Regions from separate parts of the Polaromonas sp. P4_F4 genome, predicted to be linked through region 1. Evidence: predicted binding sites of a transcription regulator. Region 1 holds the regulator's gene; the other holds the start of a gene.

Region 1 (14,727 bases):
CTTACGATGAAATCCTCTTGGGATCGGGGGACCGGGAGCATCCGCTCATAAGCACGGCGACAGGCTCTGCCTACAACGTGGTGAACCGTTTTTACATGCTCAAGGACACCAAGACTGGCAAGGATGCCAATGCCTCACCTGCAAGTACCGTCATTACGGAGGCGGCTTTGTTCGATGCGAGCTCCGTGGCTTATGCGGGCACCGACAAAGGCTTTTTTGTTACCCTTCTTTTCACGGATGAAGATGGCAATTTGCTACGGGGTGAGAAGTCCGTGAATGCGCCCACCACGGTCAGGGGAACGACATTTTTTGGGACCAACGCACCCAAGTTGCCGAGTGCAACATCATGCGTGTCGAACTTGGGCGTCGCCAGGGGTTATGCCTTGAATCCATTTACCGGGGCACTCAGTTTCACGGAGTACGACGGTGGCGGCTTGCCGCCCAGTCCGACGACGGGCATCGTCACGATTCAGACTGCCAATGGACCCGTGAAGAAGACCTTTTGCGTGGGCTGCGGCGGCGGTGGTGGCGGCGGAGGCGGCGGCGGCGGCGGTGGGGATTGCAAATCAGCACTGGGGGTGTGCGATCAGACCAAGCCAGTACCCAAGAACGCGCGCCGGACCTACTGGTACAAGCAATAAGGCCTGCCTGATTGGTGCCACGCTTGTTGTTGGGTTGTGGTTAATGCCCCGGACTTATCCTCCAAATGCAGGATGGTAACTTCTTGATACTTTAGATACGATTTCGGCCATACCCTGTCTCGCCCTTGAGGTAGGAACTGGCCGGCTCAAGACCGGTCTCAACTATCGGGTGGAGGCGGGTTTGAGCAAGCATGGACGTTCCAGGTCTGGCGGCGTCACTTTGATCGAGTTGCTGGTGCTGCTGACGATTGTGGCGATAGTTCAAACGTTGGCGGCTCCGGCCCTGTCGGGGTTTGTCGATTCCATGAGGTTAACTGCGGGGATCAATACACTGTTCTCCAGTGTTCACTTCGCACGCAGTGAGGCGGTCAAGCGTAGTGCCCGGGTTGTACTATGCAAGTCGGCCACGGGTAACGGCTGTACCAGCACGGGTGGATGGGAGCAGGGGTGGATCGTTTTCCACGATGCCAACAACAACGCCTCGCTGGATGCGGGAGAAATACGGCTGTTATGGGAGCAGGCCTTGCCTCACCGATTACGGCTCGCAGGCAACAGCCAGGTCGCCAGTTATGTGTCCTACACCTCCGCGGGGACTACAGGCCTCACGTCGGGCGCATTTCAGGCCGGTACCTTCACACTTTGCCTGCAGTCATCTACTCCTGTGGAAGCCCGGCAGATGGTTATCAGCAGTGCAGGGCGATCCCGTACAACGAAGGCAATGGTGAGTCAGTGCCTTTGAGTCCATTAGACCTCAGGTCATCCAAGGCAGAAACACCTTGCGCCTAGCGCCTCACCTCATCCACCAGTGTCTTGAATTCATCAATGTCTTCAAAGCTGCGGTACACGCTGGCAAAGCGGATGTAGGCTACCTTGTCGAGTTTCTTCAGCTCCCGCATGACCAGCTCGCCGAGGCGGTTGGAGGCGACTTCCCGAACGCCCAGGCTGAGAAGTTTTTCTTCAATCCGCTCGATGGCTGAGTCGATTTGCTCTGTGCTCACCGGCCGCTTGCGCAGCGCCAGGTTCATGGAGCCCAGGATTTTGCCGCGCTTGTATTCAATGCGGCGTCCATCTTTTTTGACAATCGCCGGAAAATTGACGTCTGGCCGCTCGTAGGTCGTGAAGCGCTTTTCACACGCGCCGCACTGGCGGCGGCGGCGTATGAAATCTGCATCTTCCGACACCCGCGTTTCCACCACCTGGGTCTCAAGGTTGCCGCAGAAGGGGCATTTCATCGGTTTGCCAAGACGTCGACGTGCGCTTCAGCGGTAAACAGGGAAGCGGCTGGTCAGGGCATTGACCTTGGCGCGAACCGCTTCGATATTGGCGGCATCGCGGGGGTTGTCCAGCACATCTGCAATCAGGTTGGCCGTGATGCGCGCCTCTTCGTCCTTGAAGCCGCGCGTGGTCATCGCTGGCGTACCGATGCGCACGCCACTGGTGACCATCGGCTTTTCCGGGTCATTCGGAATCGCGTTTTTATTGATGGTCATGTGGGCGCTTCCCAGTACGGCTTCAGCTTCCTTGCCGGTGATTCCCTTGGCGCGCAGGTCGACCAGCATCACGTGGCTCTCTGTTCTGCCGCTGACAATACGCAAACCGCGTTGCGTTAGCGTTTCGGCCACGATGCGCGCGTTCGTCAGCACCTGCTGCTGATACGTCTTGAATTCGGGGGAAAGCGCTTCCTTGAAAGCCACCGCCTTGGCGGCAATCACGTGCATCAGCGGGCCACCCTGCAGGCCGGGGAAGATCGCGCTGTTGATGGCTTTCTCGTGCTCGGCTTTCATCAGGATGATGCCGCCGCGCGGGCCGCGCAGGCTCTTGTGCGTGGTGGACGTCACGACGTCGGCGTGCGGCACCGGGTTCGGGTATACGCCTGCAGCAACCAGGCCCGCGTAGTGCGCAATGTCGACCATGAAGATGGCGCCTACGGCTTTGGCGACTTTGGCAAAACGCTCGAAATCGATGCGCAGGCTGTAGGCCGAGGCGCCGGCGATGATGAGCTTGGGGCGGGTCTCGTGCGCCTTGCGCTCCATCGCGTCGTAGTCGATCTCTTCCTTGTCGTTGAGTCCGTATGAGACAACGTTAAACCACTTGCCGCTCATGTTGAGTGCCATGCCGTGGGTCAGGTGACCGCCTTCGGCCAGGCTCATTCCCATGATGGTGTCGCCGGGCTTCAGAAAGGCAAGAAACACCGCCTCATTGGCGGAGGCACCGCAATGCGGCTGCACATTGGCGGCATCCGCGCCAAAAATCTGCTTGATGCGGTCAATCGCCAGCTGCTCCGCCACGTCCACATACTCGCAACCACCGTAATAACGGCGGCCGGGGTAGCCTTCGGCGTATTTATTGGTGAGCTGCGAGCCTTGGGCGGCCATGACGGCGGGCGAGGCGTAGTTCTCGCTGGCAATCAGCTCGATGTGGTGTTCCTGCCGGGCGTTTTCAGCCTGGATGGCAGCGAAAATTTCGGGGTCGGTCTGTTCGACCAGAATATTGCGATGGTACATGGCAGTCCTTCAAGACTTTGATCCTTGTCCTTGGGTAGCAAGGAAACAAGGGCTGCCCAGGCGAACGGCTGAACGCTGTGGCCAAACGGCTTTGAGCGGTGCGCTTCCCAGTGGTGTCCCCACGTCAGCATCAATGGCCGGCAAGACCATGATACCTATCGCCAGTCGCGCACCTCGCTAGTGTAACTGAGGCCGGGCGTTCGGGGGCAGGCGTGGGTTCAAAAGTAAAAAGCCGGGGAGAAGCCCGGCATGGAAGGAGCGTGCGCCGAACCACCCGCAAAGGTCTGGCGGCCAGCAAGAAGAGGGGCTCAGGACCGGCTGAGGAGCGCTACTTTCTCAGGCGTTTTGCTGCCGTCGCCAGCATCTACCGCGCCGGGTTTTGCCGGCAACGAGGCTGGCATGGGGCGCGCAGGCGCCGGGGAAGCAAAGAACGGCGAGGGCAAAAGGCGCTTGCTCCCCACCACCGCCAGCAGGCGGGCGTGCTCGGCCATGACTTTCCCGGCGTAACCGCCGTCATCTTCCATGTTCGCCGCACCCACGTAATACTTCAGGCCACCCTCGATCGAGCCGGCCCTGGCAATGCACTCCTGCAGCACCTTGACCCCGACGCGAAGGTTGGTAACCGGGTCAAACGCCGCCAGTTTGCCGCCAAAGTTTTCATACTTGTCGTGATGCACCTTGGTCATCACCTGCATCAAACCCTGTGCGCCGACCGGGCTTTGGGCAAAAGGGTTGAAACCCGACTCGATCGCCATGATGGCCAGAATCAGGGTGGGGTCAAGCTTGGCCTTCTGGCCAATCTCAAACGCCTCCGACACCAGAACGCTCAGGGGCTCCGCCGCCACGCCGTATTTTTTACTCAACCAGTAAGCCACTGCCGCCTGTTGGGACGGCAGGTCTTTCGGGTTGGATGCGGTGGCCCGGTCAATGGCGGCGGGCTCGGTAAAGCCGATCGCTTCCTCCTGGCGCTCCTGCAGCCAGGTGATGAGTTCGGATTCACCGGCCTGACGCAGATCGGGCCGGGCAACAAGCGTAATCACCGCGAACACAACGGCCAGCCCCAGCAGGGCAAAGCTGTTGTGGATGATCTCGAAAAAGCCTTGGGCAATGTCGTCAGCAATATTTGAAACACTGCTGCGTGCACTTTTGAAGTGCGCCTCAAGGTACGGCATCAAGCCATGGTTTCCTAGCGCTGTCATAGCACTCCTTTCTACGCCTGCAAAGGCGCGGGGGCCATGCAGACTTTGATTGGGTCGCCATCAAACCAAGGCTTGGCCTTGCGGGTGTTGACCCTCGTTTGACGTTGCCGGGATCGGCAGCGGATTCGGGTTGCCCCTAGGTGGTTTTGGGAGCAAGCCGAATTTTAGTGGCCGCTTTAATAACCTGTCAAGAATAACAAAGTGGTTTGATATGCATTTTTGTGAGATTAGACCCTGCTTTTTATCGAAAAATGGCCAAAGAGCGAGCTGTAGCGCTGCCTTTTAAAGAACCGCCCCAGTTAAATTTACTTACTCAAATTTCACTGTCATCCAAAATCCCGTGTGTCTGCCAGATAGCTTCTCATTGCAGGCGCAGGGCTCCCCCGGCGCTGCCTCAAGAAAACGGCAATCACTCCTGTGCCGACGATTGAAAATTTGGACTTGCCCCCGGCCTGTCGAGGGTTTAACCTCTAATTGCCTGATTAATTCAGGCTCCCGCTGGGTAACCAACCCCGGTAAAACTGGAAGCAATCACTTGCTTCTATCGCACTGTGAGACGATTACTCTCTCCTTTTGCGAAGACCGACGGCATGAGCATTACGCCCGCCGTCAACCCCGGTCAGTCAAGCTGGTCGGGGTTTTTCGTTTTGAATCACCACTTTTTTCAAATAAATCATTGACCTTTTGGCCCGGCCATAAAAAACTCGGGTCTTATGCCAAGCAATGAATTGAAGAACAAGTGGTGGGAGAGGGGACGGAAATTTCAGGCCAAGGTCGGCGTTTGGGTCCGGTCACCGTCGTGGCGGCGCCGTGCGAGCTGGGCTTTCGGGGGGCTGTTGCTGTTGTGGGTGCTGGCCTATGCGGTGGTCCCCGTCATCCTGACATCGCAACTGGAAAAAATTGCCTCTGAAAAGCTGGGTCGCCGGGTGACCGTGGGACAAGTGGACTTCAAGCCGTGGTCGCTGGAGCTGACACTCAATGACCTCGTCATCGCAAAAACCAGCCGCGCCGGCGCCACTACACCGGGTGCAGCCGGGAGCGCCCAGGCCGGCGCAGCGGCTCAGCTCACGATCAAGCGTATCTATATAGATGCGGAACTCGAGTCCCTGCTGCGGCTGGCACCGGTGGCCGATGCGATCGTGGTGCAGGAACCCGTGGCTTCGCTGACTTATCTTGGGGAAGGGCGTTACGACATTGACGACATCCTGGACCGTTTCAAGGCCTCCGCAGGCGAGGTGCCTGGCGAGCCGCCGCGGTTTGCCCTCTACAACCTGGAGCTCAATGGCGGTCAACTGGACTTTATCGACCAGTCGGTGAGCAAGACCCACGTGCTGCGGGACCTGCAACTCACCGTGCCTTTTTTGAGCAACCTGAAGTCCCAGCGCGAGATCAAAACCACGCCGCACCTGGCTTTCCGGCTCAATGGCAGCAGTTTCGACACGGCGGCCGTCGGTACGCCCTTTGCACAGACCCGCAAGACCGACGCCAGCGTCACGCTTAGCGGCTTTGACCTGAGCCCCTACCTGGCTTACTGGCCAGCCAGCCTGCCGTTCCGGCTGCAAAGCGCGGTGCTGCATGCCGATGCCAAGGTGGCGTTCGAGCAGACGCCGGATGCCGTAGTCAGGATATCAGGAACGGCCACGGCAGAGAAAGTTCGCCTGCTGACTGTTCCAAGCCCCGCCCTGCCGGAGGCTTCATCGTCAAGCCGGGACTTCCTGTCCTTCGATCGGCTGCAGATCAGCATGGACGACGTGCGCCCGCTGGAGCAATTCGTCAAACTCTCTGCGGTGGAGCTCGCCGCGCCTACGCTGCAGATCACGCGGGACCGGGCTGGGCGCCTGAATGTGCTGCCTTCCAGTGGACAAAGCGCTACAAAAAACATAGCTGCCGACGGCCAAAAACCGGGAGCAAACCCGCCAAACGATGTCCAACCAAAGGCCGCGGTCAGCGCACCGGTGATCCCGCCCGCTGCAGCGGTTTCCACGGCGGCGACGCCCTGGAAAGTGCAGGTGGGCAAGGTCACCGTGCGCGGTGGTGCACTGAACTGGCTGGATGAAACCCTGAGCTCGCCTGCCCAGATCCGGCTGGCTGGCATCGCACTGGACGCGTCGGCCATTGCCGTGCCGTTTGCTGCCGGCGCACCCTTGCAGTTCAACGGATCGATAGGGCTGGATCAGTCCGTCCAGGAGCCGCCCGCTGCAGCGGCAGGTGCCAACGCAAGCGCACAGACAAAGGCGAAGGCGGCCGGGGTTTCTGCGAAAGCCACCGCGCCCGAGCCGGCCGCCACCCCGGCGTTGTTGACCTTCAGCGGAACGGCCACTGACCAGGCGGCCCAAGTCACGTCCACAGTGGCTGCCTGGCCGCTCAACATGGCAGCCAAGTACGTTGGCGAGTTTTTGCTTCCGGCGTTGAATGGTCAACTCGATGCCCAACTGGGCGTGACGTGGCAGGCCGCTAGCGGCGACAAGGGCCAGGCGCTGCAGGTCACGGCCCCGCAGATCGCCGTCAGCGACGTGGTGCTGGCGCAAGGCAAAACTTCGCTGGTGTCCATCAAGCGTGTGGACCTGTTTGAGGTGGGCATCGATGTGGCCGGCCAGACCTTCAAATCCGCCAAAATGCAGCTGACCCAACCCAGGGCGAAGATCGACCGCGACAGCGACAAACGCTGGATGTACGAGCGCTGGATGGTGAGCCACAGCACGCCATCGCCATCGTCGCCGTCAGCGCCTGTCGCCACCAAAGCAGACGCGCCTTCCTGGGCGGTGGCCATTAACGAGGTGCTGCTCGATGGTGGCGCCATATCGTTTTCCGACAAGGCCGGCGCCAAACCGGTCGCGTTTGAGGTTTCGGCGGCCAGGGCTCAGCTGGGCGGGCTGGTGCTTGATGACCGGCCTTCGGCCAGGGCGCAAGCGGCCAAGCCCATGCCGCTCACCGCCTCTTTGCGTCTGGCTGCCGGGCATTTTGAACCCGGCAAGCTTGACTTCAAGGGCAGTGTGGGTCTCGTGCCGCTGCAGGCACAGGGCCAGCTGGTGGTGGACCGGCTGCCGGCGCAGGCGTTTGAACCTTACTTTGCCGACACGCTCAACATCGAACTGCTGCGCGCCGACGCCAGCTTCAAGGGCCGCGTGGCCTACCGCCAGACCCCGGCCGGGCCGCAGGCCCAGATTGCCGGCGATGTGGCGCTGGAAGAGTTCAAGGCCAATACGCTGGCACCCAGTGAAGACTTGCTGGCCTGGAAGGCGCTGAACCTGCGCGGCCTGAATGTGGCGCTGGATCCGGCCAAGGCCACGCGGGTGGACGTGAAGGAAACCGTGTTGACCGACTTCTTCGCCCGCGTGATCGTCACCTCCGAGGGCCGCATCAACCTGCAGGACCTGCTCAAGCCGGCCACGTCTGCCAGCACCGCGGGGGGCACGGCAACGGTCGCTGCTTTCACGCCTGCATCTCAAGCGGCTACCAAAACCATAGCTGGTGGTGTCCGTCAAACAGAGGCTGTAGCGCCAAAAGGCTTGCAAACCGTAGCGCAATCGCCTGCTTCGACCCCTCCCGTAGCCAGCCCCGGCCCGCCTCCGGCAGTGAGTTTTGGCCCCATGAGCCTGGTCAACGGCAAGGTGCTGTTTTCGGACCGTTTTGTCAAACCCAACTATTCGGCCAACCTGAGCGACCTGACCGGCAAGCTCAGCGCGTTCTCCTCGGTATCCCCGGCGGTGCCATCCACGCCGGGCAGCGGCACAGCTACGACGCCCAACATGGCCGACCTGGAGTTGCGAGGTCGGGCCGAGGGCACGGCGTCGCTGGAGATTTTGGGTAAGCTCAATCCGCTGGCCAAGCCGCTCGCGCTTGACATCACCGGCAAGGTGCGCGACCTGGAACTGCCGCCGCTCTCGCCCTATGCCGTCAAATACGCCGGTTACGGCATCAACCGCGGCAAGCTCAGTATGGACGTGAACTACGTGGTGCTGCCTGACGGGCGGCTCATCGCCACCAACAAGCTCATCCTCAACCAGCTCAGTTTTGGTGACAAGGTCGAGGGTTCCACCGCCAGCCTGCCGGTCAAGCTGGCGGTAGCGCTGCTGGCCGACCGCAATGGCGTGATTGACCTGGACTTGCCCATCAGCGGCTCGTTGAACGACCCGCAGTTCAGCCTCGGCCCCATCATCGTCAAGGTCATTGTCAATGTGATCGTCAAGGCGATTACCGCACCGTTCAGCCTGCTGGCCAGTGCGCTGGGTGGTGGCGGGGACGAGTTGAGTACCGTCAGTTTCAAGGCCGGCAGCGCCCAGCTGGGGCCAGAAGCCAGGGCAGGGCTCGACAAGGTGGCCAAGGCGCTGGCGGATAGACCCGCCCTCAAGCTCACGGTAGTTGGCACCAGCAGTTTGGAGGCCGAACGTGAGGGTTTCAAGCGCGAGCGGCTTGATGAACTGGTAGGGGCCGAAAAGCGCCGCAGCACAGTCAAAGAGGGCGGTACCGCCGGGGCCGCGGTCAGCATCAGCGCCGCCGAGTACCCCGCCTTGCTCAAGGAGGTGTACAAACGCGCGGACATGCCCAAACCGCGCAACCTCATTGGCCTGGCCAAAGAGCTGCCTGTGCCCGAGATGGAAAAACTGCTGCTGGCCGCCATCAATGTGAGCGATGACGCCATGCGCGAGCTGGCGGTGCAGCGCGGCATGGCAGTCAAGGACTACCTCGCCACCCGAAACCTGCCACCTGATCGCCTCTTTCTGGGGGCCGCCAAAGCGGTGCCGCCAGAGGCCAAATGGACGCCACGCGCCGAACTTAATTTGGCGATGCCCTAAAAACAGCGAAAATACGCGCAGTGCTTTATTTTTTAAAGCGTGAGGGTGGGGCGCAGGAGGCAAAGGCCTTGTACGCCGCGACCCGCTTTCCCCGCTGACGGTTCACCACCCATTGCCCTACCTGTGGCAGCAAGTGCTGGCAGGCGCAAGCATCCCGGAGCACAGGGCGCCCCGGCTCGCGTGCCGTCTTCGGCTGTTTTTCTCGAACCGAGTGTTATTAATTTTTTATGCTGCGTTTTCCCATGTCCAAATCTTCCAAAGCCGACGCCACCCCGGCACATGCATCCGCCGTGAAAACCGGCCCGGCCAAATCGGCTGAAGCCCATCCGCTGGACGGCCTGACGGGCGGCGCGTTTTCAGCGCCCACCTCGGGCGAGCGCACGGCGCGCATCCGTCAGTGGCTGGCGACGGAACCCACGGCAGAGCAGATGGCCGAGGTCTACAAGGACCTGGCCAACCGCGACAAGGGCGCCGCCAAACCCCTCAAGGAAAAGCTCGACGAAGTCAAACGCAGCAAAGGCCAGGAAGCCGTGGCGGCTGAATGGGCGGAAAAAGCGCAGGGCCTGCTTGCCTTGCCCAAGCTCAATCTGGCCGATGCCCTGGCCTGGCAGCGCGATGCCGCCAAAGCCGGCGCCCCCTTGTCCCGGGATCCCCTGGCCAGCCTGAAGGTACAACTGGCCGAGCGCGTCAAAACCATCGAGGACCTGCAGCATCGCACCCAGGTGCAGCGCGAAGCCGCCGTGCTGATTGCGCAGCGCATCGAGGTGCTGTCGATCAAACCCTGGCGCGATGCGGAAGCGGCGCTCGATACGCTGCGCACCGACGTGACGCACTGGCAGAACCAGGCCGACGAGATCATGCACGACGCCAACTGGGCCAGTGTCGATGCCAAGTTTCCACCGCTGCTGGATGCCTCGCGTGGCCAGTTGCTCGCTGTGTGGGACGCGTTCCAGGGGGCCCTGGCCGTGGCTGTGAAAGCCGCGGAGGACGTGGCGGCGCCGCTGCCCGCCGTGCCGGTGTGGGCCGACGAACTGCGTGCCGCGCGCGGTGTGCCGGCGCCCGCGGGCGAGCAGCCGGCGCGCGCGCCCAAGGCCAAAATCGACCCCGCCGTGTTGCAGGACATGCGCGAGAAGGCGACGGCGGCCGTGCAGGAGGCGCTTGCCAGGCTGGAGCACGAAGTCACTGAAGGCCATGGCAAGTCCACGCCCAAAGTCGCCGCTGACCTGCGCCATGCACTGAAAGAGCATGTCCGCCACATCGACAGCAAGCTCGAAGCCGCCGCCCACGCCGCGTTGACCGCTGCCGGTGAACTGGAAGGCTGGCAGCGCTGGCGCGCCGACCAGATCCGTGAAGAGCTGGTGGTGAAAGCCGAAGCGCTGGTGGCGCACCCCATGGGCGGCCGCAAGCAACAGGAAGCCTTGCGCGCCATGCGCGAGCAATGGAAGACCAGCGATCAGGGCGGCACGCCCAACCATGCGCTGTGGAAGCGCTTTGACGACGCCTGCAATGAAGCCCATAAAGTGGTCGAGACCTGGCTCGAAAAAGTCAAGGAGCAGACAGAGGCCAGCAAGGCTCAGCGCCGCGCACTGATTGATGAAGTGCTGGCCTGGGCCGAAGCCAACAAGACCAACACCGACTGGAAGCACCACATTCGCAGCCTTAACGGGTTTGTGGAGAAATGGCGCGAAGCCGGGCACCTGGGTGAAAAGGCCTTTGCCGAAATCCAGCCTGTCTGGAAAGCCGCCATGGATGCGGCTGATGCACCGCTGACGGCCGCCCGCAACGAGAGCCTGGCGCACCGCAAAGCCATGATTGAAGAGGCGCAAGTTCTGGGGGCTGAGCCCCAGTTGCGCATTGATGCCGTCAAGACCCTGCAGCAGCGTTGGCAGCATGAGGCGCAAAGTGTGCCGATTGAGCGCAAGCAGGAGCAAAAACTGTGGGATGCTTTTCGCAAGCCGATTGATGACGCCTTCCAGCGCAAAACCGCCGAGCGCGAAAAAGCAGCGGCTGCGCTTGGCGAGTTCGACCGCATGGTGCTCGAGGCCTCCAAAGCGGTGGAAGCCGCCACGGCCAGCGGCGATGCGCAAAAAATCCACGCCGCCGCCAAGGCGCTTGAGGCGATTGTTCGCGGCCAGGTTCCCGTGCCAGCCCCTGTGCCCGTGCCTGCACCTGCGGCTACATCGGAGTCCGACGTGCCGTCGGCTCTTTCGGTCGAGGCTGTGCTTGCCGCCGCCAATGAAACGCATGTTGCAGCAGGAGATGATGCTGAAGCCATTGTTGAACCTGCGCAGGAAGCTACAGAAACAGCAGCAGACCAATCGCCCGTCATGGAAGCCGCTTCTGAAGCGGCCGCCGCCGAGTTTGCGCAAGCCGGCGAGCCTGCCTCTGCACCCGCTGAACCCCCGCCGCCGCCCAAAGCCGCACCCAGGCCTATCGTGGCCATGCGCGGTGACGACCGCCCAGGCATGCGCAAGGCTGAAGCAGCGCCCGCAGGACGAGGCGGCAAATTCGGTGACCGCAAGGATTCGCGCCCAGGCGGCCCGCGCCAAAGCACGGACAACAAGTTCGAGCCTTACCGCCCCGACCGCGATGGCAGCCGTCCCGGCCGTGACGACCGGGGCCCTCGCGGCAATGACCGCCCGGCCTTCGAAGACCGTGGTCCGCGCCTGGGCGATGCCGCTTTCCGCGCCCAGCGCGAAGCCTTTGAGGCCGCCAACCACGCGCTGAAAAAGCTCGCCATGCAGGCCCATGGTGAAGTGCTGACCCACTTGATCACCGCCTGGGAAAAGCGCGATCCGTCGCTGCTGCCCGGCGCGCAGGAGCTGGGCAAGCAGGTCGCGCCCGCCGTGCGCAACCGCTGGGTTCAGGCGGTTGGCGCGCCCTCGGGCAAGGATGCGTCCGAGGCCTTGCTGCGCCTGGAGATTGCCGCCGAACTGCCCACGCCTGCCGAGCACCTCAGCGCCCGTCGCATGTTGCAACTGCAGCTGCTGACCCGGCGCAACGCGCCCGCGCCCGCTGAAACCTGGGGTGAAGACGCCGCCCAGGTGCTGGCAGCCGACTTCGATGCCGGCAACGCCAGGCGTGTGCAGAACGTGTTGAAGGTGTTGCTCAAGCGTTGAGCTGAACTTTAAGCTGACCTCCCGCCCCGCATGGGTTTGAGTTGGGCTTTCACGCTCCCGGTCTGCGTTCTTCGTGTTGCGTTCTGGTGCGGCATGGATGCATGAGGCAGCCGGGAGTGTTCATCTCAAGGATGTCGGTGCCAGCGGCCTGACATCACTGGGCAGGAAATGGGCGGTGCAGTCGCTCATGGCTGGCCGGCTATCGCGTCGACATGCCGTACGAGGAAATACTCAAGCACCTGCCAGCTGCGAATTTCCCGTGCATGCGGTCAGGATGCTATTAAATAGATAGCTTCTTTCTCCTGCACTTCTCTGCTCTTCTCTTCCCTGTGCTTCCCTGTCCTTAATGGGCTGAGGCCCTGTTTCTCTTGAAGTACTCATCAAACAGCCCAGCCAGGGCCGCAAAGTCCTGCGCAAAGCGGGAACGGTTCACAAAATACGCTTCGCAGGTCACGGCGAAGAATTCGGCCGGTGACGTGGCGCCGTAGCGGTCCAGCCAGGGCGGCGCACCGCCAAAACGTTCGGCCATGGCCACCTGTTCGCAAAAGTCGTCGTAGGCCGGTTGCATCACGGCTTGCCAGGCCTCGCGTGCAGCACGCGAGGGCAGGGGTGGGCAACCGTTCGCGGCGCCGTCACGCATGTCGATCTTGTGGATGAATTCGTGAACCACGACGTTGTAGCCGTGGCTGGCCGATTCACCAGCGGCAGCGACATCCTGCCAGCTCAGGGTGACGGGGCCCCGATCCATCGCTTCGCCCAGCAGGACTTCGCTGTAGCGGTGCACCACGCCGCTGCCGTCCGTGACCTCGCGGCGCGCCAGCATGGCCCCCGGGTGCACCACGATGCCTTTGAAGTCGTCGTAATAGTCGAGGCCCAAGTGCAGCACGGGCAGGCAGGCCTGCGCAGCAATCGCAACCGCCATCTTGTCCGTCACGACGAGGCCGTGCGCACCGCTGAATTCCTTTTGGGTCAGAAACTGGCTGACCAGGGTCCGCAGGTGTAACTGCTCGGCCGCGGGGCGCCGGGCCAGAAAAGGGTAGTGGGCCAGCGTGTCCAGCCACAGGGTCTCGGGAATGGCGCCAGGATCGGCGCGGACGAGCCCCAGCAGTGTTCGCAACCAGTTCAGCATGAAGCGGGTGTGTCGATTGCAGGCTTTTGTGAGCAGGCCGGCAGCCGGACCTACAGCAGGGGAATGCGCCGCAGGCCGCCGGCAGAAAGGCGCAGCACTTCGGCGCGCGGCGGTTTGGCCTCTGCGTGCCAGTCGCTGAGGACCACACGTGCAAAACCCTGGCCGAGGTCATGCACCGCCGGTTGGTGGGTGTGGCCGTGAATCAGGGTGCGTGCCCCCGCAGCCTCCAGCCACTGGCGGGCGGCCTGGGCGTCCACATCGGCATAGCCGGCCCCCGATTGCCGGCGGCGTTCATGCTGCTGCTGGCTTTGCTGGCGCAGCCCGCGCGCAATGGCCTGGCGTTCGGCCAGTGGTCTGGCCAGGAAGGCCCTCTGCCAGTCGGGGCTGCGTACCTGCTGGCGAAACTTCAGGTAGTCCACATCACCCAGGCACAGCGCGTCGCCATGCGACAGCAGCCAGCGGTGGGCGGACTGGCCTGGAAACACCAGCACAGTCGGGTCGGCCAGCAGGGTGATGTTGCACAGGTCCATCAGCGTCGGGCCGGTCGGGGTCTGGCCCACCAGGAAGTCGCGGTTGCCGTGCATGAAAAAAACAGCCAGCCGGCCAGCCGTCTCGCCCAGCAGGCGGGCGCAGCGGTCTTCAAAGCTGGTTTCCGGTTTGGTCTCCAGGCCAGTCGCTGGGGCCGACAGATCAGCACTTACCGCGTCGTCGCCGACCCAGACTTCAAACAGGTCGCCCAAAATGAACACCGCATCGGCAGGCGTGCTCTCAAGGTAATGCCTCCAGGCCGTGAAGGTGGCAGGCTCCCCGGCCTGCAAATGCAGGTCAGCAATGAAATCGACCGTGCGCCAGGAAGGCGGTGCATGGAACTCCGCGATCTGGGGCACGGTCAAGGAGGATGTCACGGGCTGGACTTGGGCAGGCTCAGTCCGAAGGGCTTCAGGCCAGCGCTACCGCTTTTTCGATCACCACGTCTTCGAGCGGCACGTCGTCATGAAAGCCTTTGCGGCCGGTCTTGACAGCCTTGATCTTGTCAACGACCTCGGTGCCCGCCACCACCTTGCCAAACACGGCATAGCCCCAACCCGATGCGCTGGGTGCGGTGTGGTTCAAAAAGCCGTTGTCAGCCACGTTGATGAAAAACTGTGAGCTGGCCGAGTGCGGCGCATTGGTGCGGGCCATGGCGACGGTGTAGTTGTCGTTCTTCAGGCCGTTGGTGGCTTCGTTCTCGATCTCGGCGTCGGTGGGCTTTTGTTTCATGCCGACTTCAAAGCCGCCGCCCTGCACCATGAAGCCGGGAATCACCCGGTGAAAAACGGTGTTGGCGTAGTGGCCCTTG
Region 2 (14,727 bases), on a different contig from region 1:
GGCAATCGATCGGGTGCCTCATCTGCCAGGTTTGTCAGGTCCACCAGCTTGACCAGGGTGGAATTTCAGGATGATGGGATGGCTGCCAGCAGGTCGCCCGAGGCGGCCCGGCTTGCCGCGGCGACACTCGCCCGTGATTGTTGGCGCCTCGAAGTCTCTCCTCGCACCAGCGTGAAGCGGTTTGCGGAGCCCCAGGCGATGAGCCCGCCAATTGACCGGTGCCTGATGGGCTTTGCCGTCCACCGGCGGCGCCTGCAGCCGCAGGCAGGTAATGGGCATTAAAAAAGGGGCATTAAAAAAGCCCGATATCTTGCGACATCGGGCTTTGAGCAGAAATACCTTACTGCTTAGGGCTTGCTGGCGGTTGGAAACGGCCAGGCAGCTTGCGGGTTCAGAGTCGTCTGAGCCGCAGGGGCAGCCGCTACAGCGGGTGCTTTGGCAGCAGGTTTCTTCGCGGCTTTCTTCGCAGCGGGTTTTTTCGCTGCTTTCTTGGCGGCGGGTTTTTTCGCTGCGGGCTTCTTGGCTACCTTTTTCGCTACCTTCTTGGCAGCAGGCTTTTTCGCAGCAGCTTTTTTCGCAGCCGGCTTTTTGGCCGCTACTTTTTTCGCTGGGGCCTTTTTCGCTGGCGCTTTTTTCGCAGCCGGCTTTTTAGCCGCTACTTTTTTCGCTGGCGCTTTTTTGGCCGGAGCTTTTTTGGCTGCTACTTTCTTAGCAGGTGCTTTTTTTGCCGCTACTTTTTTAGCCGGCGCTTTCTTCGGAGCAGCTTTTTTAGCCGCAGGTTTTTTCGCAGTTGCCATAGTTTTCTCCTTGATCACATTGCAAAGAGCACTTCACGTCTGGAGTACGCGAAGCGATTCACGGCGTTGGGTCTTCGGATAACCGGCCCAGCGCCGCGAACACAGGAGCAAGGCCCAACGCGCACTCTGCGGCAGCGTCATTGGGCATTGCAATTCTAGAAATCATTATTTTTTTACGTGTCTTGCGTCATTCAATCCAGGATCAATCCCACGACAGGGCGCCGCCTGACTGGTACTCGATCACACGGGTCTCAAAGAAATTGCGTTCTTTTTTCAGGTCGATCATTTCGCTCATCCATGGAAACGGATTCTCCTCGTTGGGGAAGAGAGTTTCAAGTCCGATTTGCGTGGCACGGCGATTGGCGATGTAGCGCAGGTAGCCTTTGAACATGGAGGCATTGAGTCCGAGCACGCCGCGGGGCATGGTGTCTTCGGCATACCGGTACTCCAGCTCCACGGCCTTGAGGAACAAGGCCTTGATCTCGGCCTTGAAGTCCGCGGTCCAGAGGTGGGGGTTTTCGAGCTTGAGCTGGTTGATCAGGTCGATGCCGAAATTGCAGTGCATGGACTCGTCGCGCAGGATGTACTGGTACTGCTCGGCCGCACCCGTCATCTTGTTCTGGCGGCCCAGCGCCAGAATCTGTGTGAAGCCGACATAGAAGAACAGGCCTTCCATCAGGCAGGCAAACACAATCAGGGACTTGAGCAGCGTTTGGTCAGCCTCGGTGGTGCCGGTCTTGAAGTGGGGGTCGGAAATGACTTCAATGAACGGGATCAGGAACTGGTCCTTGTCCTTGATGGATTGCACTTCGTTGTAGGCATTGAAGATTTCAGCCTCGTCCAGGCCCAGCGACTCGGTGATGTACTGGTAGGCGTGGGTGTGAATGGCTTCCTCGAAGGCCTGGCGCAGCAGGAACTGGCGGCACTCGGGCGCCGTGATGTGGCGGTAGGTGCCCAGCACGATGTTGTTGGCGGCCAGTGAGTCGGCAGTGACAAAGAAACCCAGGTTGCGCTTGACCAGGCGGCGCTCGTCTTCGGTCAATCCGTTCGGGTCTTTCCACAGGGCAATGTCGCGCGTCATGTTGACTTCCTGCGGCATCCAGTGGTTGGCGCAGGTCGCGAGGTACTTCTCCCAGGCCCATTTGTATTTGAACGGCACCAGCTGATTGACGTCGGTCTGGCCGTTGATGATGCGTTTGTCCGAAGCCTTGACGCGCAGTGCGGTTGGCGGTGTGCTGCTCACCGCAGGAGCAGCTTGAGCCGCTGGCGCAGCCGGAGCGTAAGCGCCATCGTGCAGCATGCGCACCTGGGCTTGAGGCTCATCAGAAGAAAGAGGCGGAAGTTCCATCGAGCGGCTGTCGGTCGAGCCGCTGGCATGAGGTTTTTGCAGCGATGGTTTGACTTCTTCGTCCCAGGTCAACATAAAGGTTTCCAATACTTTGGGATTATGAAAGCAGCGATACAAAATGAAAAGTGTTCATTCACATCGCTGTAAATTAGTGTTGCTCAATTACATCGATTCACACCATCAAATCGTGCGGCGAATTTCACCGCACGACTCGATGTTTTTTATTGGCAGGCCTCGCAACCGGGATCGTCGATCGCGCAGAACTTGATGTCGGTTGCCGGCGATGCATTCATCTGCACTTGCGCTGCAGCGGCTGCCACCTCAAGCGCGCTCTTGCCGCTGCCCGATGCTTCGGAGCCCGAGGAAACCGAGTTCATCTTGCCGGCCTTCACGGTTGATTTCTCGGCGTGGGTGGCACCCATGGTGCGCAGGTAGTAGGTGGTTTTCAATCCGCGCAACCAGGCCAGCTTGTAGGTGTCATCGAGCTTTTTGCCTGAGGCTCCCGCCATGTAGATATTGAGCGACTGCGCCTGGTCAATCCATTTCTGGCGGCGGGCTGCGGCTTCAACAATCCACGACGTTTCCACTTCAAATGCGGTGGCGTAAAGCGCCTTGATTTCCTGCGGCACCCGGTCAACCGGGCGAAGCGAGCCATCGAAGTGCTTGAGATCGACAACCATCACGTCGTCCCACAGGCCGAGTCGCTTCAGGTCACGCACCAGGTAGTGGTTGATGACGGTGAACTCGCCGGACAGGTTGGACTTGACCGAGAGGTTGCCAAAGCAGGGTTCGATGCAGGCGTCCACCCCGATGATGTTGGAGATGGTGGCCGTCGGGGCAATGGCGACGCAGTTGGAGTTGCGCATGCCGTCCCGCGCAATCTTTTGGCGCAGGGCCTCCCAGTCCAGGGTGGCGGAACGGTCGACTTCCACATAACCACCGCGCTCCTCGGCCAGCATGTCCAGCGTGTCGAGCGGCAGGATGCCTTTGTCCCAGAGTGATCCCTTGTAGCTGGCGTACTTGCCGCGCTCCTTGGCCAGCTCGGTAGAAGCCCAGTAGGCGTGGTAGCAGACCGCCTCCATGGACTTGTCGGCAAACTCGACCGCTTCCTGGGAGGCGTAGGGCACGCGCAGTTCGTACAGGCAGTCCTGGAAGCCCATGATCCCCAGGCCCACAGGGCGGTGGCGCATGTTGGAGTCGCGTGCTTTCTTGACCGCGTAGTAGTTGATGTCGATCACGTTGTCCAGCATGCGCATGGCCGTGGTGATGGTCTTTTTCAGCTTGTCATGGTCAATCGCGCCGTCCTTCAGGTGCTGGACCAGGTTGACGGAGCCGAGGTTGCAGACTGCGGTTTCGGTGTCGCTGGTATTGAGCGTGATCTCGGTGCACAGGTTGGAGGAGTGCACCACGCCGGCATGCTGCTGCGGGGAGCGCACATTGCAGGCGTCCTTGAAAGTGATCCAGGGATGGCCGGTTTCGAACAGCATCGACAGCATCTTGCGCCACATGTCGGTGGCCTGCAGCTTGCGGGCAGGCTTGATCTCGCCGCGTTCGGCCCTGGCTTCGTAGGCGGTATAAATTTTTTCGAACTCCTTGCCGAACTTGTCGTGCAGGTCGGGTGTGTCCGATGGCGAGAACAGCGTCCAGGTGCCCTTTTCCATCACGCGGCGCATGAAGAGGTCGGGAATCCAGTTGGCTGTGTTCATGTCATGCGTGCGCCGGCGGTCGTCGCCGGTGTTTTTGCGCAGTTCCAGGAACTCTTCAATATCCAGGTGCCAGGTCTCCAGGTAGGCGCAGACCGCGCCCTTGCGCTTGCCGCCCTGGTTGACCGCGACAGCCGTGTCGTTGACGACTTTCAGGAAAGGCACGACGCCCTGGGACTCGCCGTTGGTGCCCTTGATGTGGGCGCCCAGGGCGCGCACGGGCGTCCAGTCGTTGCCCAGTCCGCCGGCAAACTTGGAGAGCAGGGCGTTTTCCTTGATGGCGTCGTAAATGCCGCCCAGGTCATCGGCCACCGTGGTGAGGTAGCAGGACGACAGCTGCGAACGCAGGGTGCCGGCATTGAACAGGGTGGGCGTGCTCGACATGAAATCGAACGACGAAAGGATTTCGTAAAACTCGATGGCGCGCGCTTCGCGGTCGATTTCGTTGAGCGACAGGCCCATTGCTACGCGCATGAAGAACGCCTGCGGCAGTTCGATGCGCTGTTTGCGCACATGCAGGAAATAGCGGTCAAACAGGGTCTGCAGGCCGAGGTAGTCAAACTTCAGGTCGCGCTCCGGTTTGAGCGCCGCGCCCAGCCGGGCCAGGTCAAACTGCTGCAGTTTTTCGTCAAGCAGTTCGTTCTGCACGCCTTTGGCGATGAACTTCGGGAAATACTCTGCATAGCGGGTGTGCATTTCTTCCTGGCTGACTTCTTCGCCCAGGACTTCCCGGCGGATGGTGTGCATCAGCAGGCGTGCAGTGGCGTAGGTGTAGTCAGGGTCTTTTTCGATCAGGGTGCGGGCCGCGAGGATGGACGCCTTGTAGACCTCGTCGATGGGCACCCCGTCGTAGAGGTTGCGCATGGTCTCGGCAACAATCGGGTCAGGTTTGACATCGGCGCCCAGGTTGGCGCAGGACGCTTCAATCAGGGCCTGCAAATTGCGCACGTCTAGCGCGACCCGCTGGCCCCTGTCCGTCACATGCAGCATGGGGGCTTCGGGCGCCGGGGTCTGCGGCTGGCGGGCGCGTTCCTGGCTGCGCTTTTCGCGGTACAGCACGTAGGCGCGGGCAATTTCGTGGTGGCCTCCGCGCATCAGGCCCAGCTCGACCTGGTCCTGTACATCCTCAATATGAAAGGTCCCGCCGCCGGGGCGTGAGCGCATCAGGGCCCGAATGACGGCCTGGGTCAGGCCGTCGACGGTTTCGCGGACACTGGCCGAAGCGGCTCCCTGCGTGCCATGCACGGCCAGGAAGGCTTTCATCATGGCCACGGCAATCTTGTTGGGCTCGAACGGCACCACGGAACCATTGCGGCGAATGATCTGGTAATGGGCGAGTGGGTTGGTTGGCGCGTTGCTGTCGTTGTTGACCGGATTGCCGGTCAGACTAACTGGCGTATTGGGCACTGCGTGTTGTGCTGTTTGCATGACTTCCTCTTTGCTTTGTTTGTTTTGTGACTGGGTTTGATGTGGTGTTCAGGGTGATACTGGTTCGCTGAAGGCTGGTCAGATCCGCAAGCTGATTTCTTGGCGATATCCCTCGTGATATTCCTCGTCCTGATCCGCCCGAATTACATCAAACTGAATCAGGGCTAAGACACTATACCTAGGGTCCAAGTGGAATACAAGCCACTACCGGTAGTGTATCGCCGACTGAATTCGCTTTTGCGTCCTGAGGCCTTTTTCACGCTGTTTTTTGCGTGCCGGATGGCGCCGGATGGGTGTGGCGAATAGCCGTGAAAGCCTTGTCAGATCAGGCTTTGGCGAGACAAACGAAGTGCCGACGGGCTTTTGCGCAGACTTCCTTCTGTCAAGGCCGACAAATGCTCGGTGGGTAAAAATGCCATTAATTTTTTAGCCATTCGATGCATGCCCATCGGTGGGCTGCCGACTCCGCATCAGTTCAGTCGATTGCGGGAAAATACCTATCGGGTGCGGCCAGTGAGCGTTGCAACAAGGGCCAGTCAAAACCCGGGCCGGGGTCCTGCTTGCGTCCGGCCGCGATGTGCTCGTGCCCGGCAATGTGGGCAATGGGATAGGCCTGAAGCAGCGCTGCACACAGTCCCGCCAGGGTCTCGTACTGGCGCGCTTCAAAGGTGCTGCCCTCCAGCCCTTCCAGTTCAATGCCAATCGAGTCGTCGTTGCAGTTGCCGCGTCCCCGGTAATGGGACTCGCCGGCATGCCATGCACGGTCGTCGCAGCCGACAAATTGCCACAACGCACCGGTGCGGGTGATGAAAAAGTGCGACGACACCTGCAGGCCCCGAATGCCCTGGAAGTAAGGGTGTGCTTCCCAGTCGAGCTGATTGGTAAAGAGGCGCTGCACGTTGCCGTTGCCAAACTCGCCGGGTGGCAGGCTGATGGAGTGAATGACGATCAGGTCAATGTGTGCGCCGCACGGACGCGGGCCGAAATTCGGTGACGCCAGCGTGCGTGCGAAGCGATACCAGCCATCCCGCCACAAGGCCGCGCTGACAGCCGGCGTGCCGTCGGGTTCAGGCAGGTTCATCGGATGTGTCATCGCCGCCGGGTGTCTCGATGTTCAGGCGGGCAATCCGGTAGCGGATCTGGCGCAGGCTCAGCCCCAGTTTGGAGGCGGCAGCGGTGCGGTTAAACCCGGTCTCCTGCAACACCTTGGAGAGGATGTTTTTCTCCTGCTGGTCGAGAAACGCCTGCAGATTTTCCGGAACCGCCACGAAATCCTGGGGGGGCGCCTCGAAATGCAGGTCGTTGCCTTCGCCAAGTGCCACCGCGCGGTGCAGGATATTTTCCAGTTCCCTGACATTACCGTCAAAGGGATGCGAGCGCAGCTGCTCCATCACCGCGCCGGTGAGCTCAGGCACGGCGAGCCCCGACTCCTTGCAGATTCTTGACAGCAGGGCCTGGCAAAGTGCCGGCAGGTCTTCGCGCCGCTCGCGCAGCGGCGGCACACCGATTTCGATCACGTTGAGCCGGTAATACAGATCCTGCCGGAAGGCGCCTGCCTGAACTTGCGCGCCCAGGTCCTTGTGCGTGGCGCTGACGATGCGGACATCGACAGTGTCTTCCTGCGGCGAGCCCAGCGGCCGCACCGAGCGCTCCTGGATCGCACGCAGCAGCTTTGACTGCATGGCCAGCGGCAGGTCGCCGATCTCATCGAGAAACAGGGTTCCCCCCTTGGCGGCCTGAAAGTAGCCTTGCCGGTCCTGGGTCGAGCCGGTGTAGGCGCCTTTGCGCGCGCCAAAAAACTCTGCTTCGAGCAGGTTTTCCGGAATGGCGCCGCAGTTGACCGCCACAAAAGGGCCGGTGGCGCGGTGGCTGCAGGCATGCACCGCGCGCGCCACCAGCTCTTTGCCCGTGCCCGACTCGCCCTGTATCAGGACCGGTGCCATGCTGCCGGCTACCTTGACAATGCGCGACTTGACCGCCCGCATCACGGCCGATTCGCCGACCAGCTTTTGCAGGATGGCTGACGGCTTATCTGATTTGTCCGATTTGGCTGAGGTGGCAACGGTCGGTCCCGGGCTCAGTTCGCCAGGCCTGGTATCGCCAGCGGCTGGCCGCGCCAGATTCTGCGTGCCCTGGATGGCTGATGCCACGACGTTGCGGAACTGCTTCAGGTCAACGGGTTTGGTGAGATAGTCGAACGCGCCGGCCTTGAGGGCTTCCACCGCATTTTCGGCGGAGCCGTGCGCTGTGATGATCACGCAGCGTTCCGCGCGCTGCTGGGCCACCAGCTCACGCAGCAGCTCCAGCCCCAGCCCATCGGGCAGGCGCATGTCGGTGATAACCGCATCGAAGCGCTTGCTCTCAAGCTGCTCGCGCGCCTGCAATAAATCGCCGGCCGCTTCCACCCGATAGCCTTCGCGAAGCAGCGTCAGCTCATACAGGGTGCGCAGATCCGGCTCATCGTCGACGACAAGAATATGGGCTGGTGTGGTGGAGGGTAGTTGCATGCGTAGGGGTATGCGTAGGGTCTCAGGCAGGCATTGTGTCAAAAGAAAGCTGGGAGTTGCCCGGTGATTGTGGCGCCGGCTTGAAGATGACAAAAAACTCATTGCCTTCGGCGGCATCACGCGCGACCCGCTGATAGCCAATCAGGGCGCCGTAACGCTCACACAACTCCCGGCAAATGTAGAGGCCCAGCCCGCTGGAGCGGCTTTCGGAGGAGAAAAAAGGTTCGAATAAATGGGTCTCGACCGTCGCCTCCAGCGGTTGGCCATCACTCCATACCGCCAGCCGGACCTCGCCTCCCGCCATCACCCGGGTGACCACTTCCATCGAATGCGCGGAGGTGCTGGCATAACGCAGGGCGTTATCCAGCAGGTTGACCATCAGGCGCCGCAGATGCTCGGCCTCGAACCGGACCGCGGCCTGGGCCGCTCCCATGGTCAGGCGCAGGCGCGGTGATGCCCCGGTCTGTCTGGCCCAATCGGTGGCGATGTGAACGACGGTGTCATCCAGCATCAGCGAAGTCGTCTGCGGCGCCGGTGCCTGCTCCTGAGCCCGCGAGATGTTCAGGACCTCATCGACAATTTTGGCCAGGCGCTGGGCGTTTTGCCTGACCATGGCGGTGAGTTGCCGGTGGCCGGCATCTTGCAGGTCTTCCTCAAGCAGGGCGTTGGCCTGTGAAATGGCGGCGAGCGGGTTCCTGATTTCGTGGGCCACCGCGGCAGACATGCGCCCCATGGCGGCCATTTTTTCGGTGCGCACACGCGCTTCCATTTCGCGCAGGTCCTCGAGAAACATCACGCAGAGGTTTTCGTGCGTGCCGTTCTGCGAGGCCGCCAGGCGCGTGCGCACATGCAGCCGCCTTGTGTTGCGTGCCGGGTATTCAAGCCGGATGTCCGCTTCCTGGGGGGACTGCGTCAGGAAGGTGTGATGCATCAGGTCGGCCAGCGGTTGCCAGGCGTTTTCCGTGGCCAGCATGAAGGGCGCGTTGCGGATGGCCTTGCGCATGAACAGCAAGCGCCTGGAAGCCGGGTTCGCAGAACGCACAACGCCATTGACGTCAACCACCAGCACGCCATCGGCCAATGCTTCAATGACCAGTTCATTGACCTGGGTCTGCATGCGGGCCGCAGACTGGCTGGCCTTGGCCCGTTGTTCCTCCCGCGCCAACCGCAGCGCCAGCTGGTTGGCCAGCAGTGCCACCAGGAAGAATCCCGAGCCGCTCAGGCCGGCCTGGAGAAAGCGCGCGTTGAAATCCCCCAACGTCTGCAGGGAAGTCCACCAGGCATCGGCGAGCAACAAAAGCGTGACGCTGGCAGCCGTGCCAAAAGCCAGCAAAATCGGCCCGAGAATCGACGACAGAAGCACCGGCAGGGCAAACAGCGGGGCGTAATTGATGCCGCCCGATTGCAGGAATTCCAGCAGGGAGAAGGTGATCACGTCCACCCCGATGGTGGCCAGCCAGTGTGCGTCAAACGTGCGGCCCGGTGGCCGTGGCCGGGCCCAGAGCCGTACGGCCAGCGTCGCACACAAGTAGGCAATGCACACGGCGACGGGCCAGCGATTGCTGCTGCTGCCCAAGGCATGGATGACGGCTTGCAGGACCACCAGCACGCCGGCAGTCGCGACGCGCGCCGTCATGAAAACGCGCCAGAGGCGCCCGAACGAACCGAGTTCGGGTTCAGTCTCCCAGGCTCCGGGGATCTTTTCCGCCGTCTCAAACCACTGGGATGGCGTGGTCATCTAGCCTCCGGCCTGACGGCGATGCGCATCGCTGCAGTAGATGCCGCCCCTGGATCCGATCAGGGCTTCGGACCGGGGAAGATGCACGTGGCAAACCTCGCAGGCCACCATCTCCGTGACCTCGGTGGCCGGGCGCGGCGGGCTGGGCGGACGAGCCGCGGCGGCTTCATCTCTTTCGGCCTGCCGGTTGTGGCGCCAGAGCCAGAAAACCACCAGCACAAGAGCCGCGACCAGCAGGTATTTCATGCACGCCTCAGGATGACTTCAAGCACAAAGCTCGAACCCGCATAGCCCAGCAGCAGCAGGCCCGCGCCCAGGTACAACACGTGCACCGCCTTGCGGCCGCGCCAGCCGAGGCGGGCACGCCCGGCCAGCAGCCCCGCAAAGGTCAGCCAGGACAGCACGGAAAAAATCGTTTTGTGGTTCCACATCCGGACCAGGCCCGGGCCGTAAAGCGTTTCGGCAAACAGCCAGCCCACCAGCAGGGTCGCTGACAGCAGCACGAAACCTGCTTCCACGAAGCGAAAGGTGAGGCGCTCCAGTGTGAGCAGCGGCACGCCGGCATCGGTTTGCGCGGCCTGCCGGATGGACCGCTCCGAGCGCGTCATCAGCCAGCCATGCACCACCGCCGCGGCAAACAGCCCATAGGAGGCAATGCCCAGCGCCCAGTGCAGCGGCAGCCAGGGCGAGGCGATCCGGTGGTAGCTGGTGCCCGGAAAGAGCAGCGTCAAAATGACTGCGGCGCTGCCCAGCCCCGCCAGTGCCCAATGGGCCTGGAGCTGCGGAAACAGGCTGCTTTCAATCGCGTAGACGGTCAGCACCAGCCAGACGGTCATGGAAAGGGCGGGCGCAAAGCCAAAACGCGGCGGCTCTCCAAGCAGCCCGTTGGCCAGTGCCAACGCGTGCAGCAGCCATGCCGCCAGCAAAATTCCGCGGATGGTGGCCGGGCTCAGGCGAGGGGTGGCCAGCGCCAGGGTTGCGTAGGCTAAAGCGGCGCCCACTGCCGCCCCAAGACCCCACCACGCACTGAAAGCTAAAATCATGGCTACAGTTTAGCCCGTAGTGCTTTCTTTCCTCTCCTCTTTCCTTTCCTAATTGCTCCATGTTTGTGGAGCCTGCTCATGGCCTCAGCCCTTACCGACAAACTCTCCCGCCTCGTCAAGGAAATGCGAGGCCAGGCCCGCATCACCGAATCCAACGTGCAGGACATGCTGCGCGAGGTGCGCATGGCGCTGCTCGAAGCCGACGTGGCCCTGCCGGTGGTGCGCGACTTCATCGCCCGCGTCAAGGACAAGGCCCTCGGCCAGGAGGTGATGGGTTCGCTTTCTCCCGGCCAGGCTCTGGTGGGCATCGTCAACCGCGAATTGGCGGCGACCATGGGCGAGGGCGTCAGCGACATCAACCTGGCGGCGCAACCACCCGCGGTGATCCTGATGGCCGGCCTGCAGGGCGCGGGCAAGACCACCACTACGGCCAAGCTGGCCAAGCACCTGATTGAAAAGCGCAAGAAAAAAGTCCTGACGGTGTCGGGTGACGTCTACCGGCCTGCTGCCATTGAGCAGCTCAAGACCGTGACGGCGCAGGCCGGTGCGGAATGGTTTCCGAGCACGCCCGACCAGAAGCCCGTCGACATTGCCAAAGCCGCGATCGACTACGCACGCAGGCATTTCTTTGACGTGCTGCTCGTCGACACCGCCGGCCGCCTGGCCATTGATGAAGCCCTGATGAAGGAAATCAGGGAGCTGCACGCCGTACTCAACCCGGTTGAAACGCTGTTCGTCGTCGATGCCATGCAGGGACAGGACGCGGTCAACACGGCCAAGGCCTTCAAGGAGGCGTTGCCGCTGACCGGCATCATCCTGACCAAGACTGACGGCGACTCGCGCGGCGGTGCGGCACTGAGCGTGCGGCAGATCACCGGTGCACCGATCAAGTTCTCCGGCACCAGTGAAAAAATCGACGGCCTGGAGGTGTTTGATGCCGAGCGGCATGCCGGCCGCATCCTGGGCATGGGCGACATTGTCGCCCTGGTCGAGCAGGTCGCGGCAGGCGTTGATGTGGCCGCAGCGCAAAAGCTCGCCGCCAAGATCAAGTCGGGCGACGGCTTTGACCTCAACGATTTTCTAAGCCAGCTCCAGCAGATGAAGAACATGGGCGGCCTGTCCAGCCTGCTCGAGAAGCTGCCGGCGCAGATGGCGGCCAAGGCCGGCCAGGTCGACATGGACAAGGCCGAAAAAGACATCAAGCGCAAGGAAGGCATCATCCAGAGCATGACCCCGCTGGAGCGCCGCAAGCCCGAGCTCATCAAGGCCACCCGCAAGCGCCGCATCGCGGCCGGCTCGGGTGTGCAGGTTCAGGAAGTCAACCGCCTGCTCAACGAGTTTGAGCAGATGCAGGGCATGATGAAAAAGATGAAGGGCAGCGGCATGATGAAGATGATGAAGCGCATGGGCGGCATGAAAGGCATGCCGAAGTTCTGATTCCATTTCTACTTCAAAGCGATAGGTCGTTGCGCCGCCTTGCCGTGCCGTAGCACTGTCTGCGACGGCGCGCCTACTCTCGCATTGAATTAGAAATGGAATCGGGGCCATCTGCCCACAAAAAAAGCCGGTTGAAGCGGCTTTTTTTGTAGGCTTTCAAAGCGTCAGGCCGCCTTCAGCCACGGCTGGGCCCGCCGGCTGGCATGCAGCCAGGCGCGGCGCAGCACGGCCGGTGACCGGGTTTCTTCTGGAATCAGCAGGTAGCTTTGCGCGCGCAGGGCCGCGCCCACACCCACCTGGCTGGTGAGCACGGTCATCGGAATCGCCAGCAGCAGGGGCAAACCCACAGGCAGCAGCCAGACCAGGGCGCCTGCGTCAATCATTGCAATGCCGGCTGCCAGCAAGGCGATCACGCCGCTCATCGGGGCGAGCTGCGCCAACGCATGCCGCCAAGGCACGGCTGCGGCCTCGCGCGGGGGCGATTTCCATTCCAGCTTCAGGCCCGTCAGGGCAACCACGACAAACAGCGAGTGCGCCAGCATGCGGATGGGCGCCTGCAGCAGGGCAATGAGGGTTTCCAGCAGCGCGCTCCGCAGCAGGCTGGCCGTGCCGCCGTACGCCTGTTGCTGGCGGTTGATCAGCACGGCTGCAAGGCCGAGGATGCGCGGTAAAAACAGCATGCACAGCGTCCAGGCCCAGAGCGACACGAGTTCGCCGGGCAGCAGGGCCCAGTCGCTCATCATGGGCGAGCCCGACAGCCACAGCGCCGTTCCCAGTGTCAGGAAGCACAGCCACAGCGGCGCCGACAGGTAGGCCATGGCACCGGTGGCAAACATGGAGCGGTGCACCGGATGAATGCCCGGCTCTGCAATCAGGCGCGAGTTTTGCAAATTACCCTGGCACCAGCGGCGGTCCCGCTGCAATTCTGCGAGCAAATCGGGCGGCTGCTGCTCATAACTGCCCACCAGGTCGGCCACCAGCCAGACGTGGTAACCGGCGCGGCGCATCAGGGCGGCTTCCACGAAGTCATGCGACATGATGCTGCCCGCCATGCCGCCCGTGCCCTTGATATGCGCCAGTGCGCAGTGCTGCATGAAGGGTGCTATGCGGAGGATGGCGTTGTGGCCCCAGTAGTGCGACTCGCCCATCTGCCAGAACTGCATGCCGAGCGTGAAGAGCCGGCCCGTCACGCGCGAGGCGAACTGCTGCGCACGCGCATGCAGCGTCACATGGCCGATGGCCTGGGTGGCTGTCTGGATGATGCCCGCCCTGGGGTTGGCTTCCATCAGCTTGACCATTGAGACCAGGCAATCGCCGCTCATCACGCTGTCGGCATCCAGCACCACCATGTAGCGGTAGTCCTTGCCCCAGCGGCGGCAGAAGTCGGCCACGTTGCCGGCCTTGCGGTCGGTGCGGCGTTTGCGCAGGCGGTAATACACTTCGATCTGCGGCTGCTCTGGGTGGGCGGCCAGCTGGGTGCGCAGGTCTTCCCATGCGGCCCGCTCGGCCTTGATGATGGCCGGATTGCTGCTGTCCGACAGCACAAACACGTCGAAGTTTTTCACATGGCCGGTCATCGCCACCGACTCGCAGGTGGCGCGCAGGCCGGCAAACACGGTGCGCACATCTTCATTGCAGATGGGCATGATGATGGCCGTGCGGGTCGACTCATTCAGCGGGTAGTGCTGCACCTTTTTGGCCGACAGGGCCCGGGCATCTCCGAACAGCGTCACATAAAACCCCATCACGGCCGTCATGAAACCTGTGACCACCCAGGCCGACAGCAGCGCAAACAGGCTGATCTGGCCGTACTCCAGCCAGGCGTTGTCATAGTCGGGCTGCATGTCGGCAAAAATGCAGGTGGCCAGCACTGTGCTGAGCAGGGTCAGCACCACGAAGATGGCCCGGCGGCATTGGGCCGCGTGCTGCCAGGGCTCCAGCCTCTCGCGCGGCAACACGCGGGCCGGCCTTGGGGTGGTCAGTCCCACCAGCGGCATCAGCGCGGCCGTTCCCAGGCCGTTCCAGAAGCCGCGCCACGGACGCGGCACCATGGAGCCGCGATGGATGGGCGGTGCGGTGACCGAGTTCGGGTGACGCTCCTCCCGCAGGGGGCTGCGGCTGCCGGGCTGGATCAAGGTGTGATGAGGTTGGTCCATGTTTCACTCAAGGTGTTGCTGTTGTGTTGAAGGAAGGCACGCAGTTCGACCGGCTGGGCCGGGTTGAGTCGCTGCACGCGCAAGGTCATGCGCCAGGTGCCCGTGGCAGGGTTGCGGTAAGCCAGGCTTTCGAGCACACGGCCGTTGGCACTGGCGGTGGCAATGGCCCGAACGGCGGCGTCTTCGGGCAAGGCCTCGAGTGCCGGTCCCGCAAAATCGATGACGAACTGGATCTGCTGGTTCCGCGCATTGGCATCGAGCTTGGAATAGCCGGTGCCGCGGCGCGATTGGGTGACCCAGCCGTTGGGCGGCAGTTGCTGGTTCTTGCCTTGCCAGGCTATCTGCCAGGCCAGGTCCAGGGACTCGCCGGGGGCGGGCATCCTGTCGGGTACCCAGTAGGCCGCCACGTTGTCATGGGTCTCGTCCGGCGTGGCAAATTGCAAAAGCTCCACGCGACCGGCGCCCCAGTCACCGACCGGTGTCACCCAGGCGCTGGGCCTGAGCTCGTAACGTGCTTCGGTGTCCTCGTAGCTGTTGAACGCGCGGTCGCGCTGCATCAGGCCGAAGCCC

Evidence for each region. Region 1 encodes NrdR, which represses ribonucleotide reductase genes. Its sites were predicted from a motif close to CACNANATNTNGTG; they were not measured.
Region 2: a site for NrdR is predicted at 5,447-5,460, ahead of AC1DUR_RS19225 (ribonucleoside-diphosphate reductase subunit alpha). Genes of this name have one in related genera too.

What each region holds. Positions count from the first base shown of each region.
Region 1 is NZ_JBFUJO010000001.1:416,902-431,628, reverse strand. It holds gene AC1DUR_RS02030 (pilus assembly protein) at 1-641, shown strand, start outside; gene AC1DUR_RS02025 (GspH/FimT family pseudopilin) at 823-1,380, shown strand; gene nrdR (transcriptional regulator NrdR) at 1,424-1,873, opposite strand; gene glyA (serine hydroxymethyltransferase) at 1,901-3,145, opposite strand; ZMP/ZTP riboswitch at 3,193-3,324, opposite strand; gene AC1DUR_RS02010 (lytic transglycosylase domain-containing protein) at 3,454-4,317, opposite strand; gene AC1DUR_RS02005 (DUF748 domain-containing protein) at 5,058-9,140, shown strand; gene AC1DUR_RS02000 (DUF349 domain-containing protein) at 9,383-12,259, shown strand; gene AC1DUR_RS01995 (M90 family metallopeptidase) at 12,603-13,388, opposite strand; gene AC1DUR_RS01990 (UDP-2,3-diacylglucosamine diphosphatase) at 13,439-14,293, opposite strand; gene AC1DUR_RS01985 (peptidylprolyl isomerase) at 14,328-14,727, opposite strand, start outside.
Region 2 is NZ_JBFUJO010000020.1:65,058-79,784, reverse strand. It holds gene AC1DUR_RS19235 (histone H1-like DNA-binding protein) at 348-797, opposite strand; gene AC1DUR_RS19230 (ribonucleotide-diphosphate reductase subunit beta) at 1,000-2,220, opposite strand; gene AC1DUR_RS19225 (ribonucleoside-diphosphate reductase subunit alpha) at 2,367-5,276, opposite strand; gene ampD (1,6-anhydro-N-acetylmuramyl-L-alanine amidase AmpD) at 5,752-6,357, opposite strand; gene AC1DUR_RS19215 (sigma-54-dependent transcriptional regulator) at 6,344-7,783, opposite strand; gene AC1DUR_RS19210 (sensor histidine kinase) at 7,806-9,521, opposite strand; gene AC1DUR_RS19205 (PP0621 family protein) at 9,522-9,767, opposite strand; gene AC1DUR_RS19200 (cytochrome C assembly family protein) at 9,764-10,564, opposite strand; gene ffh (signal recognition particle protein) at 10,643-12,001, shown strand; gene mdoH (glucans biosynthesis glucosyltransferase MdoH) at 12,166-14,157, opposite strand; gene AC1DUR_RS19185 (glucan biosynthesis protein G) at 14,133-14,727, opposite strand, start outside.